DNA from 3 places in the Ruegeria sp. BJ6 genome. Region 2 is predicted to be linked to each of the others. Evidence: riboswitches for the same ligand, from Rfam matches in the RefSeq annotation. Region 2 holds a riboswitch; each other region holds the start of a gene.
What was found. Region 2 has a riboswitch for cobalamin ahead of ACR0D6_RS05580 (DUF1636 family protein). Riboswitches for the same ligand answer to the same signal wherever they lie in the genome.
Positions count from the first base shown of each region.

Region 1: another riboswitch for cobalamin. It lies ahead of ACR0D6_RS21580 (hypothetical protein); the one in region 2 lies ahead of ACR0D6_RS05580 (DUF1636 family protein).
Region 3: another riboswitch for cobalamin. It lies ahead of ACR0D6_RS17415 (DUF1636 family protein); the one in region 2 lies ahead of ACR0D6_RS05580 (DUF1636 family protein).

Region 1 is NZ_JBQFSG010000016.1:7,504-13,727, forward strand. It holds gene ACR0D6_RS21565 (TauD/TfdA dioxygenase family protein) at 2-871, opposite strand; gene ACR0D6_RS21570 (DNA polymerase III subunit gamma/tau) at 967-2,730, opposite strand; gene ACR0D6_RS21575 (protein-tyrosine phosphatase family protein) at 2,898-3,401, shown strand; gene ACR0D6_RS21580 (hypothetical protein) at 3,419-3,826, opposite strand; cobalamin riboswitch at 3,915-4,120, opposite strand; gene ACR0D6_RS21585 (TetR/AcrR family transcriptional regulator) at 4,138-4,701, opposite strand; gene ACR0D6_RS21590 (alpha/beta hydrolase family protein) at 4,787-5,644, shown strand; RNA gene ffs (signal recognition particle sRNA small type) at 5,717-5,815, opposite strand; gene nudC (NAD(+) diphosphatase) at 5,982-6,224, shown strand, end outside.
Region 2 is NZ_JBQFSG010000002.1:66,505-72,728, reverse strand. It holds gene ACR0D6_RS05590 (NAD(P)-dependent oxidoreductase) at 1-578, opposite strand, end outside; gene ACR0D6_RS05585 (LysR substrate-binding domain-containing protein) at 700-1,584, shown strand; cobalamin riboswitch at 1,657-1,877, shown strand; gene ACR0D6_RS05580 (DUF1636 family protein) at 1,972-2,352, shown strand; gene cobW (cobalamin biosynthesis protein CobW) at 2,349-3,404, shown strand; gene cobN (cobaltochelatase subunit CobN) at 3,411-6,224, shown strand, end outside.
Region 3 is NZ_JBQFSG010000009.1:129,452-135,675, reverse strand. It holds gene ACR0D6_RS17435 (Rrf2 family transcriptional regulator) at 164-568, opposite strand; gene ACR0D6_RS17430 (GTP-binding protein) at 673-1,884, shown strand; gene ACR0D6_RS17425 (DUF1826 domain-containing protein) at 1,881-2,516, shown strand; gene ACR0D6_RS17420 (DUF6525 family protein) at 2,513-2,785, shown strand; cobalamin riboswitch at 2,951-3,158, shown strand; gene ACR0D6_RS17415 (DUF1636 family protein) at 3,330-3,617, shown strand; gene ACR0D6_RS17410 (ABC transporter ATP-binding protein) at 3,614-4,399, shown strand; gene ACR0D6_RS17405 (ABC transporter substrate-binding protein) at 4,418-5,365, shown strand; gene ACR0D6_RS17400 (FecCD family ABC transporter permease) at 5,367-6,224, shown strand, end outside.

The DNA.
Region 1 (6,224 bases), on a different contig from region 2:
CTCAGATGACGCGCACGGAATTCAGACCATCCGCTTCGGTCACCGAGCAGCAGATCGAGCGCAATACGCGGGGATGATCATAATCCCATGGGCGACCCCGATGCAGGGTTGCGCGTTCATCCCAGATCAGAACGTCGCCGACCTTCCACTCATGAGAATAAACATATTCAGGGCGCGTGCAGAATTCGATGGCCTCTTCAAGGGTTTGCTGGCTTTCGGAATGACCCATGCCTTCTATGGCAAAGGCGTGCGAGGCGATAAACAGCGCCTCATCCTTGGTTACCGGATTTTTCCAGATCGCGCGCCATGGTCTGTCGGGCCAGCGGGTCATGCGCGGCAAAGCGGCAAGGTCGGCCGAGATCTTCGACCGGGAATGTGAAAGCCTGTGCCAGATTATGGCATCGCGCAAGGCATCTTTCAGATGGTCCGGCATATCCGCCCATGCCGCACGCGTAGAGGCGATTTCGGTTTCGCCGCCGCTTGGCGGTACGACATGCGCCGTCAGGATGTTGATCAATGCAGGGATCGGCAGAAATGTGCTGTCGGTGTGCCACAACATGTTGGCCTGCAGATCCAGAAGCCGCAGATCGTCCCGGGCCCGCATTCCTTTGTCGGTCTGGTTGGACAGTTCCGAGACCTGAAACTCCAGATCCCGTCCCGCGGCCATGGCTTCGCGATTTTCCAGTGGGCCAAACAATGCGCCAAGGCGCGTGTGATCCGAATCGGAGATCGACTGGCCGGGGAACAGTAGTAGGGAATGCGCCTCGAACGCTGCGCGGATCTCGGGATAGAGGTGACTTTCCGTCACTTCGCGCAAATCCACGTCGTGGATAGTCAGTCCAAACCTTTGATGCAGCGGGGTTGTTCTCATGTCACTCAAACTCGCAGGGTTTTGGTCAGAGTGAGAGGCGCAGGCCCGGGTTTCAAGCCGGTTTGCGACATCGCTGCAGATGTGTGCAAGACGCGTCAGTCTTCTTCGAAGGGATCCCACTCATCTTCGACCTCGGGCAGGGCTTCGGTCTCGACCTTGGCGGCCAGTTGCTCAACCGTCTGGATTTTGGTGATGCGTGCCTTGGGGAACTGTGCCAACACAGCCTGAACCATCGGATGTTCTCCGGCTTCGGCCTTCAGGGCGAGTTCTGCGGCGTCGCGCAATTCGGCAATCGTCGGTGCGTCGCCGTTCGAGGCGACGGACACCGCCCATCTGTTCCCCGTCCAGCGCTGCAGGGATGAACCCAACCGTTGCGCCAGATCCGTCGGGGCCTGTTCGGTTGGCGTGAATTCGATCCGGCCCGGTTGGTATGATACCAGTCGCACACCGCTTTCAACCTCCACCAACAGTTTTACATCGCGGTTCGAGCGGATCAGTTCGACCACATGCTCAAAGGTCGGATAACGGGCAAGGGCTGCCTGCAGTTCCTGCGCCAGCGCAGCAGTTGGCGCACCACCGTTTCCGCGCGGTGGCGACACATGGGCAGGTGCGGCAACGACACCCGCATTTGTGACGGCAGCACTGTTGCCGTTTACCGGGACGCCGCCGCCCGGGCCGCCCGAAGGCGGAGGGGGCGTGTCCTGAAGACGCCGGATCAGTTCCTCAGGGCTGGGCAGATCGGCCACATGCGTCAGACGGATAACTGCCATTTCCGCCGCCATCATGGCGTTAGGTGCGGCTGCCACCTCTTCCAGCGCCTTCAACAGCATTTGCCACATCCGGGTCAGTACGCGCATCGGCAAGGCCTGCGCCATCTGCTGGCCGCGGGCACGCTCGTCCGGTGAAACGGTCGGGTCTTCGGCGGCGTCCGGCGTGATTTTGACCACTGATATCCAATGGGTGATTTCGGCCAGATCGCGCAGCACCGCCAGCGGGTCGGCCCCTTCGGCATATTGCGCGCCCAGTTCGGTCAGTGCCCCTGCCGCGTCGCCGCGCAGGATCATGTCTGTCAGGTCCAGTACGCGCCCTCTGTCCGCCAGCCCCAGCATCGCGCGCACCTGATCGGCCGAGGTTTCCCCCGCCCCATGAGAAATCGCCTGATCCAGCAGCGATGTCGCGTCACGGGCGGAACCTTCCGCGGCGCGGGTGATCAGGGCCAGCGCGTCTTCGGCGATTTCCGCGCTTTCGGCGCTGGCGATCCTGCGCAGCAGGCCAAGCATGTCCTCAGGCTCGATCCTGCGCAGATCAAAGCGCTGGCAGCGGGACAGCACCGTCACCGGAACCTTGCGAATCTCGGTGGTGGCGAAGATGAACTTTACGTGCTCGGGTGGTTCCTCAAGGGTCTTGAGCAGCGCGTTGAAGGCGCTGGTCGACAGCATGTGCACTTCGTCGATGATGTAGATTTTATAGCGCGCGCTGGCGGCGCGGTAGCGGACGGAGTCGATGATCTCGCGAATATCGTTGACGCCGGTGCGGCTGGCCGCGTCCATCTCCATGACATCGACATGGCGGCCTTCCATGATGGCGGTGCAGTGTTCACATTTGCCACAGGGTTCTGTCGTAGGACCGCCTTCACCATCCGGGCCGATGCAGTTCATCCCCTTGGCGATGATCCGTGCGGTGGTGGTTTTGCCGGTGCCCCGAATACCGGTCATGATAAAAGCCTGCGCAATCCGGTCGGCTTCGAAGGCGTTTTTCAGTGTCCGCACCATCGCGTCCTGACCGACAAGATCGGCAAAGGTTTCGGGGCGGTATTTTCGGGCAAGGACCTGATAGGCCGTGGATGCGGTGTCGGTCATGTCTGCTCTGGCGGATTCGTACTGAAGCCGCAGCGTAGAGCCCCCTGCCGCCCGCGTCCACAGCGGGTCGTTGCGAAATTAATTTGGATAATGCCCGATGCGGGGTAAATTACAGCTGTGGGTAACCGGACGGCCATGACTGGCAGGGCCTGTTTGGGGGGAGTTAAATGTCTGAACTGGTGATATACGCCTTGCAGGTCGGCGGCGGAACGCTGGCCATTTCCCCGCTGCCGGGGCGTGGCGGAAGATATTCCGAAGATCTGAACACGATTGCCGACTGGCAGCCGGGTCTTGTGATCTCGATGACCACCGAAGTTGAGATGATTCAGGAGGGCGCGCGGCATTTTGGCACTGACATTCAAAGCCGCGCCAGCCGCTGGGTGCATCTCCCGGTCGAGGATTTTGGGGCGCCGCCTGCTGAAATTCGCGCGCGGTGGCGTGACGTCAGCGCCTCTGCCCGGCAGGCGTTGTCGGGTGGCGGGCGCGTGCTGGTGCATTGCAAAGGCGGGTGCGGCCGCTCGGGCATGGTTGCCCTGCGATTGATGGTAGAGTGCGGCGAAACACCGGCAAAGGCGCTGAGCCGCCTGCGCGCCGTGCGCCCTTGCGCGGTCGAGACCGAAGGGCAGTTGGACTGGGCTACAAAGCCCGCGCAGGCGCACGCGCAGCACTGACAGTTACTTGCGGTGACCTAAGCCGAAGCGTGTGTCGGACCGCAGGTGGCGGCGTTTGTTGTTCGAGGCGTCGCCTCAAGAATCGCGCAAGGTGGATTGGTGATCCAACCGGACGGCAGGGACGTTGAGGCCGGGTTCAACAGGACATCCGCATAGCGGTCCAGCTGAGCGGTTTCAGTTGCTTCATCCACATCGCAGTACACGCGAATCCGGCTCCCATATGCGTGAAACCGCGCCGTACAGCCGCCAGGGCAATGTGCAAGTTCAGTGTTACCCTCGATCTCGAAGCCGTCCGAAGTCGCCCGGCGAGCCTGTGTGACGGCCCTGGTAAGAGTGTTTGCCATGTGCAACAGCGCCGGGCAGGGTTCGCCGGTACGTTGGCAGACCGTGGCTGAAAGCACGTGTGTCTCGGTTTTCAAAATCATAATGCGCCCTCCGCGCGACGGATGGGGCGTTGATCAGGGGAAAGACGGCGCTGTGCGTCAAACCCATTACGGACACCCCGCCCGAATTCGAGTTACAGTTTCGATGGCAGGTCTCCTGACTTGCGGGTCATTGCTTTGCCGACCTTCCCGGCCATTTGGCCAGTGGCATTTCGGCATTGCTCTCCGCCTACAGTTGCGGGGGCAGTCGCGGCATTGGTTCAATTGAACCGCACCGTGTTCCCTTTTCATCCCGTCCGAAGATTCGGCACGGAAACCATCACGCAAGTGCTACCCGCACGGAAGCGCCCGGGTCAACGGAATTCGTCGAACCGCATCATCTTTGGAAGTCCGCGCAGTACGTCCGAATTCTGCCGGGCGCGCGCCAGTTGCCATCCGCCCTGCAGCAGGATGAACAGGGCATCTGCCTGAAGGTCGGGGTCTGGTGCGTTCAGACGCCTTGCGTGGTCTTTCACTTCGGTCATCCAGCCTTCGTACAGATGATAGGCGTGCTCGCGAAATTCGGTGTTCTCAGGCCCTTCGAACAGCGTTGCCGAGATGGGGCAGGTGTCCCAATGCCCTGACTTATCGAAAAGTTTCGCGATCTTGTGGCACAGGATCTCAACACCTTCTCGAAAGTTCCCGGCGGGCTCAAACGAGGCTGCGATCAGGCGCAGCATGCCATCCGACGCCCATGTCGCGGCAGCAAGCGCCAGATCGGACTTTCCGTTCGGAAAGTGATGATAAAGCGAACCCTTGGGCGCATTCGCAGCCATAAGCAATTCGGACAAACCAACGCCGTGATAACCCGAACGCTGGAACAGCTCGGCAGCGGTGCGGATCAGGCGATCTTTGGTCGGAAGCGGACGTTCGGTCATTTGAATTGTATATTGACGAGATTAGACCGATTGGTCCAGAACGAACTGAATGGACCGATTGGTCCAGTGATCGTCGGAGTGTGAGATGTTGGACAGCCAGAACTCGGTAGCAGTCGAAGATTTCAGGTTTCCATCGGGCGGCGCGGAGCTGTCAGCCCGCCTGTATGCACCGGCATCTGAACCTTCAGTGGTGGTCGTTCTAAACGGCGCGACGGGTGTACCCAGAGACTATTACAAGCATTTTGCCCGATGGCTGGCAGCGGAAAAGGAAATGGCCTGCCTGACCTATGACTATCGTGATTTCGGCCATTCGCAGACAGGCCCACTAAAGGCGTCCACGGTGACCATGGCAGACTGGGCCCTGATCGATATGCCCGCTGCACGAAACGAGATGCGGCGCAGGTTCCCGGACGCGAAACTGTGGGTCATAGGGCATTCCGTTGGCGGGATGCTTGGGCCGGTGCAACCCGGTATTGAAGAGATCGACCGGATGATCTGCGTCTGCTCGGGTCTGGTGCATCACAGTGATCACCCCTGGCCCTATCAGGGGCTGGCGCGGCTGTTCTGGTTTGGTCACGCGCCCTTGCTGGTTCGCTTGATGGGGTATCTTCCCGGGCGGATGATCGGGTTTGGCGCGGATTTGCCGCCGCTGGTCTATTGGCAGTGGCGGAAATGGTGCACCTCGCGGCAAAGCTATTTGCCCGAAGCGGGGCAGGGCCTGCCAGCAGCGGATTGGGGCCGTTCGGACGCTCAGGTGGAGATGTTTGCATTTACCGACGATCAGGTGATTCCGCCGAAATGTGTCTGGCGTCTGGCCGATGTCTATGGCCCCGCAGCGCAAAGGCACGAATTGAATCCTGTTGACTTCGGGCTTGAAGACGTCGGGCATCTGGGGGCATTCGCCCGCCGGAATGCAGCTGTCTGGCCAAAGCTGATGGCGTGAACAATCGGCCACTGTTACAGGCGCAAACGGTCAGACTAGAGCCGTTCCTGGGATCACGATTGTAGCGGGAAAAGGTGAGAGGCTGGACATCGACCCAAGCGGGACTCGTTGTGGCTGCTTCCTTCCGGACCTGACCAGGTTGGCGAGGCGCTCGCCCGCGCCAACCTCTCGCAGCCGATATAGGCAACAGATCGGAAAATGGCAACCCGCCGACGTCAAACCTAATTAGCTTATGAAACCGCGCCAAGGCGTATAAGAGGTCTTTTGACATTAGAACGGGCATTGCGCCGCCGGGCCAGCCGTGGCAGCCATTTGCCCGTAACAAATGAGGGCGGGCATGAAACGCGCAGAGCAGGTAACATTCGGCGGATCGGGTCTGGATCGGGCGGCGCATATTCGTAATGATCCACAGGCGATGGCCAATGCCGTTGCGCATCCGGATGCGCAATGCCTGCTGCTGTGGCGCGGTAAGGTTTTGGTGAAGGGCGAGCGCCTCGATCATCTTGCGTATGTGCGGATGTCTCATCCGCTTGTGACGGCGGGTCCGGGCGGGACCATGGAAGAGCCGGTCTTATTGGGT
Region 2 (6,224 bases):
ATGCCGGCCGCTTTTGCAGTGACCAGCGCCTCGGCGCAGGTGATCAGGTTGGCGGTCGCCAGATAGTTGGTCAAAACCTTAAGGACGGAAGCAGAGCCCAGATCGCCGGTATGCAGGATACGGCGGCCCATCGTGGTCAGAAATGGCAAAATTTGTTCGAACGTCGCGCGATCACAGCCTGCGAATATCGAGATATTGCCGGTCGCCGCCCGATGGCACCCCCCCGAGACCGGGCAATCCACTGCCGCACCGCCGCGCTCGATAACCATGGCGCCTAGGCGTTTCGCTTCGGCCTCGTCCGTGGTGGACATCTCCATCCAGATCTTGCCTTCTTTCACCTCGGGCAACATCTGCTGCATGACTGCGTCCGAAGCCGAAGGCGACGGCAGACAGGTTATGACCGCGTCACAGTCGCGCATCAACTGCGCTGGATTGTCCGCCGCTTTCGCGCCACGAGCAACAAATTCGTCGACCAGATCCCTGTTCAGATCATGAACGGTGAGGTCAACCCCATTGCGCAACAGCGAACCCGAAAGCTTGCCGCCCACGTTTCCCAAACCTATGAAGCCAACTTTCATGCCTATTCCTCCCAGATTGGCCATTTGCGCATTCGCGATTCACACGCGGATTATCAATGCTGGATAAGGGCAACAGAAACGAATAATAACGGTCACAATCATAAAAAAATTTTGGTGATAAATGGACCGCCTCCCAAACCCAGCATGGTTGCGCAGTTTCGAATCCGCTGCGCGCCATCTGAACTTTACTGTCGCCGCGCAGGAACTGGGCCTGACACAAACAGCGGTTTCGCTGCACATAAGGTCACTTGAGGCTGAACTTGGGGAAAAACTGTTCACTCGCAATGCTCGCCGACTGGACCTGACCGAACTGGGACAGTCCTATGCGCTGACTGTCCGGCGAGCTCTGTCCGACATCGCTCTGAGTACCAACAGTCTGTTTGGACCGGCGACCCGGCAAAGCCTGACCATCAGGGCGGCCATTTCAACCGCCACCTATTGGATTGCAGCCGAGTTGCCTGAGTTCTGTCGCCAATTCCCTGATATTCCCGTGCGCCTTGTGTCCCATATCTGGAATGACAGCGTTGCTCCGGGGGACGTGGATGTAGAAATTCGGTTGGGATATGGCGACTGGCCCGGTGTGATCGCCGAAAAGCTCTGCTCTGAAACCATTGTGCCTGTCTGTCGTGCTGGCGACCCGCTCCCCGGGCTCAAAGACCTGCGAAACGGACCTCTGGTTCATATTCTGGGATATGAAGACAATTGGGCTAGATATTTCGAAGCCAATGGCCTCTCCGTTGCCGAAAATTCGGCCCGTCATTCTGTGGACACGACGGTGGCCGCGCTGCAACTGGTGATGGCAGGCGCTGGGTATGCCACCGTTCTAACCCGGTTTGCCCGCAACGCCATCGCGCAGGGCGCACCGCTGCAGTTGGTGGGGCCGCCGATTCCATTTGCCCAGTCGCATTACCTGATCCGCGCGACAACGGGATCGCAGCCGTCCACTCCTGCGCGGCTGTTTGAGGCTTGGTTGCAGGAGCGTTTGGCAACCCATGACGCTGACTGACTGCCTCAAGTCGCTTTTCGGATGCGGCGTGTCACAAGGGCGCCAGTACGCTTGACAAGCCCCCTGCCCGTGCCGCATGTCGCATGCGTTGGTGTCCATTTTTGAATGGATGAAAAGGGAATGCGTCAGCGGTTTTCCGTCAAACGCAGCCGCCCCCGCGACCGTGACCGGAGAGGGTGCCCAAAGCCACTGGCCCGCAAGGCCGGGAAGGCGGGACATCTGCCAGAGGATCCAGACAAACCGGGCCTCTGACATCCGCAAGCCGGGAGACCTGCCAGCAGCCGTAGATGTAACCGGGCGGGGTGTTCCGGTGCCGGGTCCATGTCGCGATACGTGGCCCGCATGAAACCCCGTCCCCCGCGAAGAGGATTTGGGGGGATGAGAGACATGACCGAGACCGCGCCAGTCGAGCTGCTGGTCTGCACCACGTGCCGTCGTGGGCTGCCTATCGAGGACGACGCGCAGCGCCCCGGCACCTTGCTGCACAAGGCGCTGGAACAGGCCGAGTTGCCGGACGGAGTAAACCTGAAAGCTGTGGAATGTCTGTCGAACTGCGATCAGGGCTGTTCGATCGTGCTGCGCGGCGGCCCGTCCCGCTGGACCTTTGTCTACGAAAACCTGAACGAAACCGACCACGTCGAAACCATCGTCGAAGGCGCCACCAAATACCTTGAGACCGAAGACGGTCTGGTGAAATGGCGCGAACGTCCTGAACACTTCCGCAAAAACTGTGCGGCCCGCATTCCCCCGATTGGAGCCCTGAAATGAGCAACCTCGAAAAACTCCCCGTCACTGTGATCACCGGCTTTCTGGGCTCGGGCAAGACCACGCTGGTGCGCCACCTGATGCAGAACCCGCAGGGCAAGCGTCTGGCCGTTGTGGTCAATGAATTCGGCGATGTCGGCGTCGATGGCGACATCCTGAAATCCTGCGCCATCCCCGATTGCCCGGCGGAGAACATCATGGAACTGGCCAACGGCTGCATCTGCTGCACCGTGGCTGATGATTTCATCCCGACCATCGAGGCATTGATGGCGCTGGAGCCGCGCCCTGACCACATCCTGATCGAGACCTCCGGCCTCGCGCTGCCCAAGCCGCTGCTGAAGGCGTTCGACTGGCCGGATATCCGCTCGAAAATCACCGTGGACGGCGTGATTGCTCTGGCCGACGCCGAAGCCGTGGCTGCCGGTCGCTTCGCGCCGAATGTCGAGGCTGTGGATGCCCAGCGCTTGGCCGATGACTCAATTGACCACGAAACGCCGCTGTCCGAAGTGTTCGAAGATCAGATTTCGTGTGCCGACATTATCCTGCTGACCAAACCCGATCTGGCCGGTCCCGAGGGTGTGGCCAAAGCGAAAGAGATCATCGCCGCCGAAGCCCCGCGCCCTCTGCCCGTCGTCGAGGTGGCCGAAGGAGCCGTTGACGTGCGCGTCGTATTGGGACTTGAGGCCGCCGCCGAGGATGACATGGACGCCCGTCCGTCGCATCACGACGGTCATCACGACCATGAACATGACGATTTCGAAAGCATCATCGTTGAGCTGCCTGAACAGACCGACCCGGCGGAACTGGTCGCCAATATTGAACGTCTGGCCAACGAGCTGAACATCTTGCGCGTCAAAGGTTATGCTGCGGTTCAGGGTAAACCGATGCGCCTGCTGGTGCAGGCCGTTGGCGCGCGCGTGCGTCACCAGTATGACCGCCCGTGGGAACCCGGTGAAGAGCGTCGCTCGCGTCTGGTGGTCATCGCCGAGCATGACGACATCAAAGAGGCCCAAATCCGCGATATCCTCGTGGGTGTTGCCGAGGCCGCCGAGTAACCGCACATGCACGTCGTCTTCCGCGAAAGCCACGGGTTAGAAGAAACCGAGACCCCGACCGATCTGGGCCAGAGCCCGGCGGATCTGGTGGTGCTGTCCTTTTCGGACAGCGACCTTGGCGCTTTCGCGGCAGGCTGGCATCGCGGTGGCGGGCCCGAGGGGCGGATGCCGACGATGCGGCTGGCCAACCTGACGGCACTTAAGCATCCACTGTCGGTCGATACATATGTCGAACAGACGCTGGAAGGTGCGAAAGGTATCCTGATCCGCCTGATCGGTGGTGTACCCTACTGGTCCTATGGGGTGCAGCAGGTGCTGGCACTGGCGCAGGCCAAGGGCATTGCTCTGGCCGTGTTGCCCGCGGACGGACGCGAGGATACACGGCTGGACGAGTATTCCACCCTGCCCGTCTCAACCCTGCGGCGGCTGGCGCATCTGTGTGACACGGGCGGCGAGGTCGCAGCGCAGGCCGCGCTGGCCCAGATGGCGCTGGCGGCGGGATTGTACGCCGGTCCGGTGATGGGTGCCAAGACCCTGCCGGAATGCGGTGTTTGGTGCCCGAATCGCGGCGTGATACCGGTGGACAAGGCCTTCTCGGGTGATGCGAAACGCATCCTGGTGACGTTCTACCGGGCCTATCTGACCTCGGCCGACACGGCCCCGGTTGCCGCCCTGATCCACCGCCTCCGCGCACGCGGGTTCGACGCCGTGGGTCTGTTTGCGCCTTCACTGAAAGCTCCGCTTGCTGCCGATTGGCTGCGCGAACAGGTCGTGGCTCTGGCCCCGTCTGCGATCATCAACGCCACTTCATTCTCAGGCAAAAGCGCGTCGGGAACGTCGCCTCTGGACGCTGCCAACGTGCCGGTGTTTCAGGTTGCTCTGGCCACCTCACGTCGCAAAGCATGGGCCGAGGCGGAACGGGGGCTGTCGCCGGCCGACCTTGCCATGCATGTGGTTCTGCCTGAGGTGGACGGGCGTATTTCGGCTGGTATCGCTTCGTTCAAGGAACCGGGTAAGCGCGACCCGCACCTGGAATATTCCCGTTTCGCCCACCGGGCCGAACCGGACCGGATCAAAGCGATCATCGACCGTGTGGCCGGCTGGCTGAAACTGCACGACAAACCCAAGGTCGATCAGGTCCCGGCGCTGGTGCTATCCACCTACCCCGGCAAGGACTGGCAGATGGCCCACGCCGTGGGTCTGGACGCGTTGGCGTCGGCTGAGGCGATGTTGTCCGATCTGCAGAGCGAAGGCTATGACACCGCGCCGGTCGAGCCTATTACCGAAACCTTGTTGGACGCACGGATTTCGTGGCCGGTGGCGGAGTTTCAGATTGCATTGGCAGAATTGCCAAAAACTCTGCGCGCAGATCTGCAAACCGTCTGGGGCAATCCCGAAGACGACCCGAACTTTATCGATGGCGCCTTCCATTTCACCGCCCTGCGTCGTGGCAAGGCGCTGGTCGCGCTGCAGCCTGAACGCGGCACGCCGGAGCTGCGTGATGATGATTACCATGACCTCTCGCGTACGCCGCGCCACAGCTATGTCGCCTTCTACCTGTGGCTGCGCAAAGGGTTGGGCGTGGATGCGCTAATCCATATCGGCGCGCATGGAACACTGGAATGGCTGCCCGGCAAATCGGTCGCTCTATCGGCGGAATGCTGGCCCGAGGCGCTGATCCGCGATCTGCCGGTGATCTACCCCTTCATCGTCAATGACCCCGGCGAGGCCGCGCAGGCGAAACGCCGGATCGGAGCAGTCACGCTGGGTCATATACCGCCCCCGATGAAGGAAAGCGGCACGCCCGACCGAATGGTGCGGCTAGAATCGCTGTTGGATGAATTCTCAAACGCCGACGGGCTGGACCCAAAGCGCCGCGACCGATTGCAGGCTGATATCCGGGACGAGGCACAAGCCATCGGATTGGAAAGCGATTTGGGCCTCGATAAGGCCACCTGCACCGCCGAGGCGATCACCCGCATTGACCGCTTTGTCTGTGACATCAAAGAAAGCCAGTTCGGCGATGGGCTGCATGTTTTTGGCCGCGTGCCCGAGCTGTCGGGCAATTTCGATCCTGCCCCCTCTGCCCATGCTGAACGCGCCGCTCTGCTGGACGCGCTGGCTGGCAAACGGATCGAGGCTGGCCCCTCGGGCTCGCCCTATCGCGGTCGGTCGGATGTGCTGCCTACCGGGCGCAACCTCTACACCACCGACCCGCGGTCGGTGCCCACCCGCGCCGCTTATACTCAGGGCGTGAAGCTGGCCGAGGAATTGGTACGGCGGCATCTGCAAGAGGAAGGCGACTACCCCAAGGGGCTGATCGTCGATCTTTGGGGTTCGGCCACCATGCGTACGGCAGGCGAGGAATTCGCAATGGCGTTGCACCTGCTGGGCGTCAAACCGGTCTGGGACAAGGGCTCGGAAAGGGTTTCAGGCATTGAAGTCCTGCCGATCACCGACCTCAGCCGCCCGCGTCTGGACGTGACCCTGCGCGTCTCGGGCCTGTTCCGGGACGTGTTCCCAACACTCTCGGCGCTTTACGGTCAGGCCGTCCGCGCGCTTTCTGACCGTGATGAGGCAGCGGACTGGAACCCATACGCCGGTCAGGCTCCTGCCGCACGGGTCTTTGGCCCGGCCCCCGGCAGTTATGGCCTGAACATGACGCATCTGTCCGAAACCTATACAGACGAGGCCCGCGCGCAGGCCGGGCAAGCGTGGCTGGATGCCAGCTCATTCGCGCTGGAAGGTGAGCACATCGCGCGGGATGTTGACGGGATCATTCAGCGCGTCGCCAACGCGGACAGCTTTGTTCATCTGCAA
Region 3 (6,224 bases), on a different contig from region 2:
CTGGTGCCTTTGCCGTGGGTGCCGCTGTTGACCTCCGCATCATCGCTGGTGTTCTGGCTGTTTGATTTGCCTTACGGGCCGAGGCGGTTCTGAAGGTGCAGACACCCTTGCCGACCACGCTTTCTAGTTGCAATGGCAGCTTGCTGCGAAAGTTGATTGGGGGCTATCTGCCCCTGACTTCGGAGATCGTGGTCTCACTAAGACGGCTGATCAGGCTTTGCTCGATTTCCGTCATGATACTTGAAACGCGGCGGTGCAGGGCATGTTCCACTGAACATTCCGGAGCGTGATCTTCATTGCCGGACGCGATCAGGCTTTCGTCCAGCGCAAGATACACATCTGCAAGGGTAATGCTGTCTGGTTCGCGTGCCAGACGCCATCCACCTGAGTGGCCTTTTTCCGAGGTCAACAGGCCTGCGTCACGGAGACGTCCCAAGACACGGCGTACTACCACCGGGTTCGTCCCGGAATGCTCGGCGATGTCTGCCGAGGTTCTCACACGATCCGGATCTCCGGCCATGTGGCTTAGCGTGTGCAGGGCGAGGGACAGGCGACTATTGCGCTTCATTTGTGTTTCTTCTCCAAGCGGGCGTCACACGTAACAATGACTGTTGCATTCGTCTAGTAACTATGAGAGTTACATGACTCTCGAGGCACCCTTCGGAGCAACCCATGTCAGATACTCGTCTTCCTGTCACCGTCCTTTCCGGCTTTCTTGGCGCGGGCAAGACCATGCTATTGAACCGCGTCCTGAACAATCGCGAAGGGCGGCGGGTCGCGGTCATTGTCAATGACATGTCCGAAGTGAACATCGACGCTGATCTAGTGCGGGCCGATACCGAACTTAGCCGGCCGGATGAAACGCTGGTTGAGATGTCGAATGGCTGCATCTGTTGCACTCTTCGTGATGATTTGTTGGACGAAGTTCGCCGTTTGGCTGCAGAAGGCCGATTTGATTATTTGCTGATTGAATCCACCGGTATCTCCGAACCCTTGCCGGTTGCAGCTACGTTCGACTTCAGGGATGAATTCGGCAACAGCTTGTCTGACGTGGCACGGCTGGACACGATGGTGACAGTTGTTGATGCGGTAAATCTCCTTAACGATTATTCCTCTCATGATTTCCTGCGGGATCGGGGCGAAACGATGGGCGAGGAAGACGAACGCACACTCGTCCATCTGCTCACGGATCAAATCGAATTCGCTGATGTGGTGGTTTTGAACAAAGTCAACGATGCGGGGGCGGATAAGGTCGACGCAGCGCGCAAGATCATCCGCAGCCTGAATGCGGATGCCGAGATTATTGAGACAAATCACTCCTTAGTCGCCGCCGAGAAAATTCTCGACACCGGCCTCTTTGATTTTGAACAAGCTCATGAGCATCCGATGTGGGCCAAGGAGCTGTACGGTTTTGCCGATCATGTGCCAGAGACCGAGGAATATGGCGTCACCTCATATGTATACCGGGCACGGCTTCCGTTTGTTCCCGAGCGCATTTTGAAAGTCCTCAATGGTGATTCGCCGGGGGTGATCCGGGCCAAAGGGCACTTTTGGATCTCGACACGACCCGACTGGGTAGCTGAGTTTTCGCTGGCCGGGGCGCTGTCCAGTGTAAAACCGCTGGGCACCTGGTGGGCGTCGGTACCGGAGGAGCGGCGCCCTACACACGACAGTGCGAAAGCCTACATGCAGGCCCACTGGCAAGAACCCTGGGGTGATCGTCGTCAGGAAATCGTCTTCATCGGAGCGGGCATTGACTGGCCGGCTTTGAAGGCGCGATTGGATGCCTGTCTTGTTCCTGCAGCTGCAGCCATGGGGCCCGACACATTGCCCGACTATCCGGACCCGTTTCCAATCTGGCGGCGGGTGGAGGATGCCGCATGAACTTTGCCAAAACGCTGGAAAAAGACGCGGCCATTGGCGTCGCGGTCGCGGAAAACCTATCGTCATTCGCCACGTTTCTTCAACCCGGATGCGCTGCTGCGATCTGGCGGAGGCAAGCACCTGCTGACGTCCAAAGCTGGCTGAACGAGCTTGATCCAGAGGTTCTGCCACGCGGTCGGATCATTTTAACTCCGCATGAGGTCAGGTCTGCACTGGCGAATCTCTGTGACGCGTCTGGATTGCCTGACACTCCGGAAAGAGAGTGGCTTCAGGATGATATCGTTTCCCTCGCTGACATGTTCTCGCATCTGATGAATGCAAGGTTCCTGCGACTGCGATTGGATGTTGTGACCACTAACGCCTGTCGTAGATTTCATATCGATGCGATTACCGCGCGGTTGGTTTGCACTTATCGCGGTACCGGAACACAGTACGGCATTTCGCAGGATGGAACGGATCCAGCACATGTGTTCACGGTTGAAACCGGTGCTCCAATTCTCTTGCGGGGGACGCTGTGGCCCGAACAGCCATCGTCAGGGCTGTTGCATCGCTCGCCGCCGATTGAGGGTACAGGTCAGACCCGGCTTGTCTTGGTGCTGGACCCCGTGTTCGACCCGGACGACGAAGCATGAGCCGGAATCTCGGGCAATGCAGTCTACGACGCAAGCGGCGTTCCGATGATCCAATGGCTGCATTTGACGGCTTGCCGGCGCCGTTGAGGCGTTGGTTGTCCGAAGCAGCCTTGCCATGGTCCCCCACATCCGCGCGACGCATTTGGTCAAAGTCGCGGGCCCGCGGTCTCACGGCGGAGGAAACACTTCGGTCCCTAAGCGAAGCCGAAGCCAGAACGCTTGCCCGTGACCGGCAATCCACCGTTTTCAAACTCATGTCCCGAACGTGAAGGAGAACTCATGTCTCATTCATCACGGCCTGTTGTTGTTAAACATGCGGCTTTTGGCACCGCTCGATCGATGGCTTTCATGGAACCGGTTTGACGACGCCGAACGCAAAAGATGCAATTGATAGGTTTTGACTCAGGTCCCGATTGACAAGGCATCCGGTCTAAGACAATCAGGGTACAGATGGTTCCCCATGGTACGCCCAGGGGATGAAAAGGGAATACGGTGCGGTCCGCCTGTCGGTGCCAAGTCCGTAACTGCCCCCGCAACTGTAAGCGGTGAGCGACGCCAAACAACCACTGGCCAATAGGGCCGGGAAGGATGGCCAAGCGACGATCCGCAAGTCAGGAGACCTGCCATCGCATGTTTAACCAACCCGGGGCGGGGCGTCCTGGAAGGAGGCTTTGATGGCACGTCTGACACGTGTTTACATGATCGGCACCTTCTGTCCGCGCTTGGCTTTAAGCGGAGCGGACAATGCCGGAAACACCTGACCATTTCCTTCTGATCTGCTCGACCTGTCGCGGCGCACTGTCTGTTGGGGCCATGCGCAATACGCTGACCGGTAAGCTGCCCACGGGATTCGCTATCCGCACAGTTGCCTGTATGGCCGGTTGCGCGCAGCCAACAACTGTCGGATTTCAGGCCGTCGGTAAAGCTCAGTATCTGTTCGGTGACATTGAAAGCGAGGAAGACATCGAAGCGCTGGCCAAATTTGCGCAGCAATACCACGACAGCCCAGATGGCTGGACCAATGCCTCCGACCGGCCTGGTCCACTTTTTACAAAAACCCTTTCACGTTTGCCTGGGATCCAATTGGAGGAGCCATCATGACGACCTCGACCTTTCTGGTTGCGCGGGACCTCGAATACTATGCGCTCAACGGTGATGTCCTGCTGCAGGACGCCTCGTTTGAGTTGGACGAGGGCGCGATACTGGCAATTGCCGGTCCGAATGGGGCTGGAAAAACAACGCTTTTGAACCTGCTGTGCGGGACGGCTGAGATCGTGCTGGGCGACGTTCTGGTCAAGGGGCGCTGCCTGAAACAGATGCCCGCCAAAGACCGGGCCCGGATGATCGCCGTTGTCAGTCAGCAAGAGCTTCCCGATGGCAGGCTTTTGTTACGGGATTACGTCGCGATGGGTCAGATTCCGATCTGGGCCGACCGTTCGGCTGCAGAACACGCTGAAGAACTGGACAGGGTACTGAACCTGACCGGCCTGAATGCATTGGCAGACAAACGAATGGCAATGCTGTCCGGGGGCGAGCGGCAACGCGCCCATATAGCCCGGGCTTTGGCGCAGAACCCATCACTTCTTTTTCTGGACGAACCCACCAACCATCTGGACCCGGATGCCAAGGGGAGGATGCTGTCGCTGGTCGCCGAACTGGGCATCACGGTGGTGATGATCGTCCACGATCTGGTGATGATCCCCGAATTTGCCACCCATGTGGCGCTGATGAAATCCACGCGGCTTACGGGATTTGGCCCCGTGGCCGATGTACTGACCCCGGAACGGGTCCGCGACACGTTTGGCGTCGATTACCTGTGCTTTCACCACGAAGGCCGCATCATCCCAGCGCTGGATATCCGAAGAACAACAGTCTCAACCTAAACCAAGGAGCATTCCCGAATGAAACACATCTGGTCCGTGGCGCTGGTCACAGCCATGGCAGGCGCCGCGTCCGCGCAGGAGGTCAGCGTCGACAACTGTGGCGAGCCGCTGGTGTTCGAAACTCAGCCCGAACGGCTGGTCGTACATGACATGAACATGACCGACATGGCCTTTGCGCTGGGTCTGCAGGAGAAGATCGTCGGTCTGACCGGCATCACCGGCTGGTACAAGACCAGCCCGGAATTCGACAAGTTGCGCGGAGACATCCCGGAACTGGCGCCGAAATACCCGACGGTCGAAAATCTTGTTGCGGTCGAACCTGACCTGTTCTTCGCTGGCTGGTATTACGGCATGAAGCCGGGCGGCGACGTCACGCCGGACACGCTGGAGCCCTTTGGTATCAAGACCATGATCCTGACAGAAAGTTGCGTGCATCTGGACAAGGACCGCCCGGAGGCCAGCATGGGCCTGCTGTTCGACGACGTTCTGCGGCTGGGCAAAGTCATGCATGTCGAGGACGAGGCTGAGGCGTTGGTCACAGGCTGGAAGGAAGAGCTGAACGCGCTTGAAGCTCAGACCGCAGACCTGCCCAAACCGCGCGTCTTCTTGCTGGACGGTCCGGCGGATGCGCCCTTTACCGCGGGCAAATTCGCCATCCCTGACGCGATGATCGCCGCCTCTGGTGGTGAGAATGTCACGCATGACATGGACACCAGCTGGGGCCGTACCTCGTGGGAGGCGGTGGCCGCTGCAAATCCGGAATTTCTGGTGCTGCTGGATTATCAAACTGGAAACGGGGCTGCGGACACGTTCAAGTTTCTTCAAGAACATCCGGTGATGTCCCAGACCGACGCCGTGAAGAACGAGCGCTGGATTGGCCTGCGGTACGAAGAGCTGACCCCCGGACCCGCGAACATCAAAGCGATCTCGAAAATGGCACAGGCCATGCATCCGGGTCTCAACTGATATGGGCCGATCCGGTCTTACACTTGTGCTGGGGGCGGTCGTTCTGGCCGCCCTCTTGCTGATTTCAACCATTTACGGCACCACGTCCATTCCGGTCTCCGACACAATCACTGCCGTTATGCTTGGAACGGGGCTAAGTGATGGGGAAATGTCGCCGCTTCACCGGATCGTATTTGACCTGCGCTTGCCGCGCGCATTGTTTGCCGCCGTGATAGGTGCGGGGCTGGGCATTGTTGGTGTCGTCCTGCAAACTACAACGCGCAACGATCTGGCTGATCCGTTCCTTTTCGGCCTGTCCTCCGGTGCAGCTGCAGGGGCCGTGTTCGTCATAACAGTCACCGGAGATATTCTGGGGTTCTGGACTCTGCCACTGGCGGCCTTTTGCGGGGGGCTTGTGGCGTCGGGCATTGTGCTGGCACTGGTTCACGGGCTGCGCACAAACGCACCGGAAAAGCTGATCCTTGCCGGTCTTGCGGTTTCCTTCCTGTTCTCCGCCATTACGAACTATCTGATTTTTTCAGGCGACAACCGTGCCGCGCATTCGGTCATTTTCTGGATGCTGGGCGGGCTAGGTCTAGCCCGGTGGGAGACATTCCCGCTGGTCTGCGCCGGGTTGCTTCTGATCCTGTCCTATTCACTTTATCGCAGCCGTTGGCTGGATGCGCTGCTGACCGGAGACCTGACCGCCGCGACGCTGGGTGTACCGTTGCCGAGGTTGCGGTTCAGCATGTTTTTCACCGCCGCCCTTGCAACAGCTGTATTCGTTTCGGTGGCAGGCGTGATCGGATTTGTTGGCCTGATGGTCCCCCACATCGCCCGCGGAATCGCGGGACCATTGCACCGGCAGCTCTTGCCAACT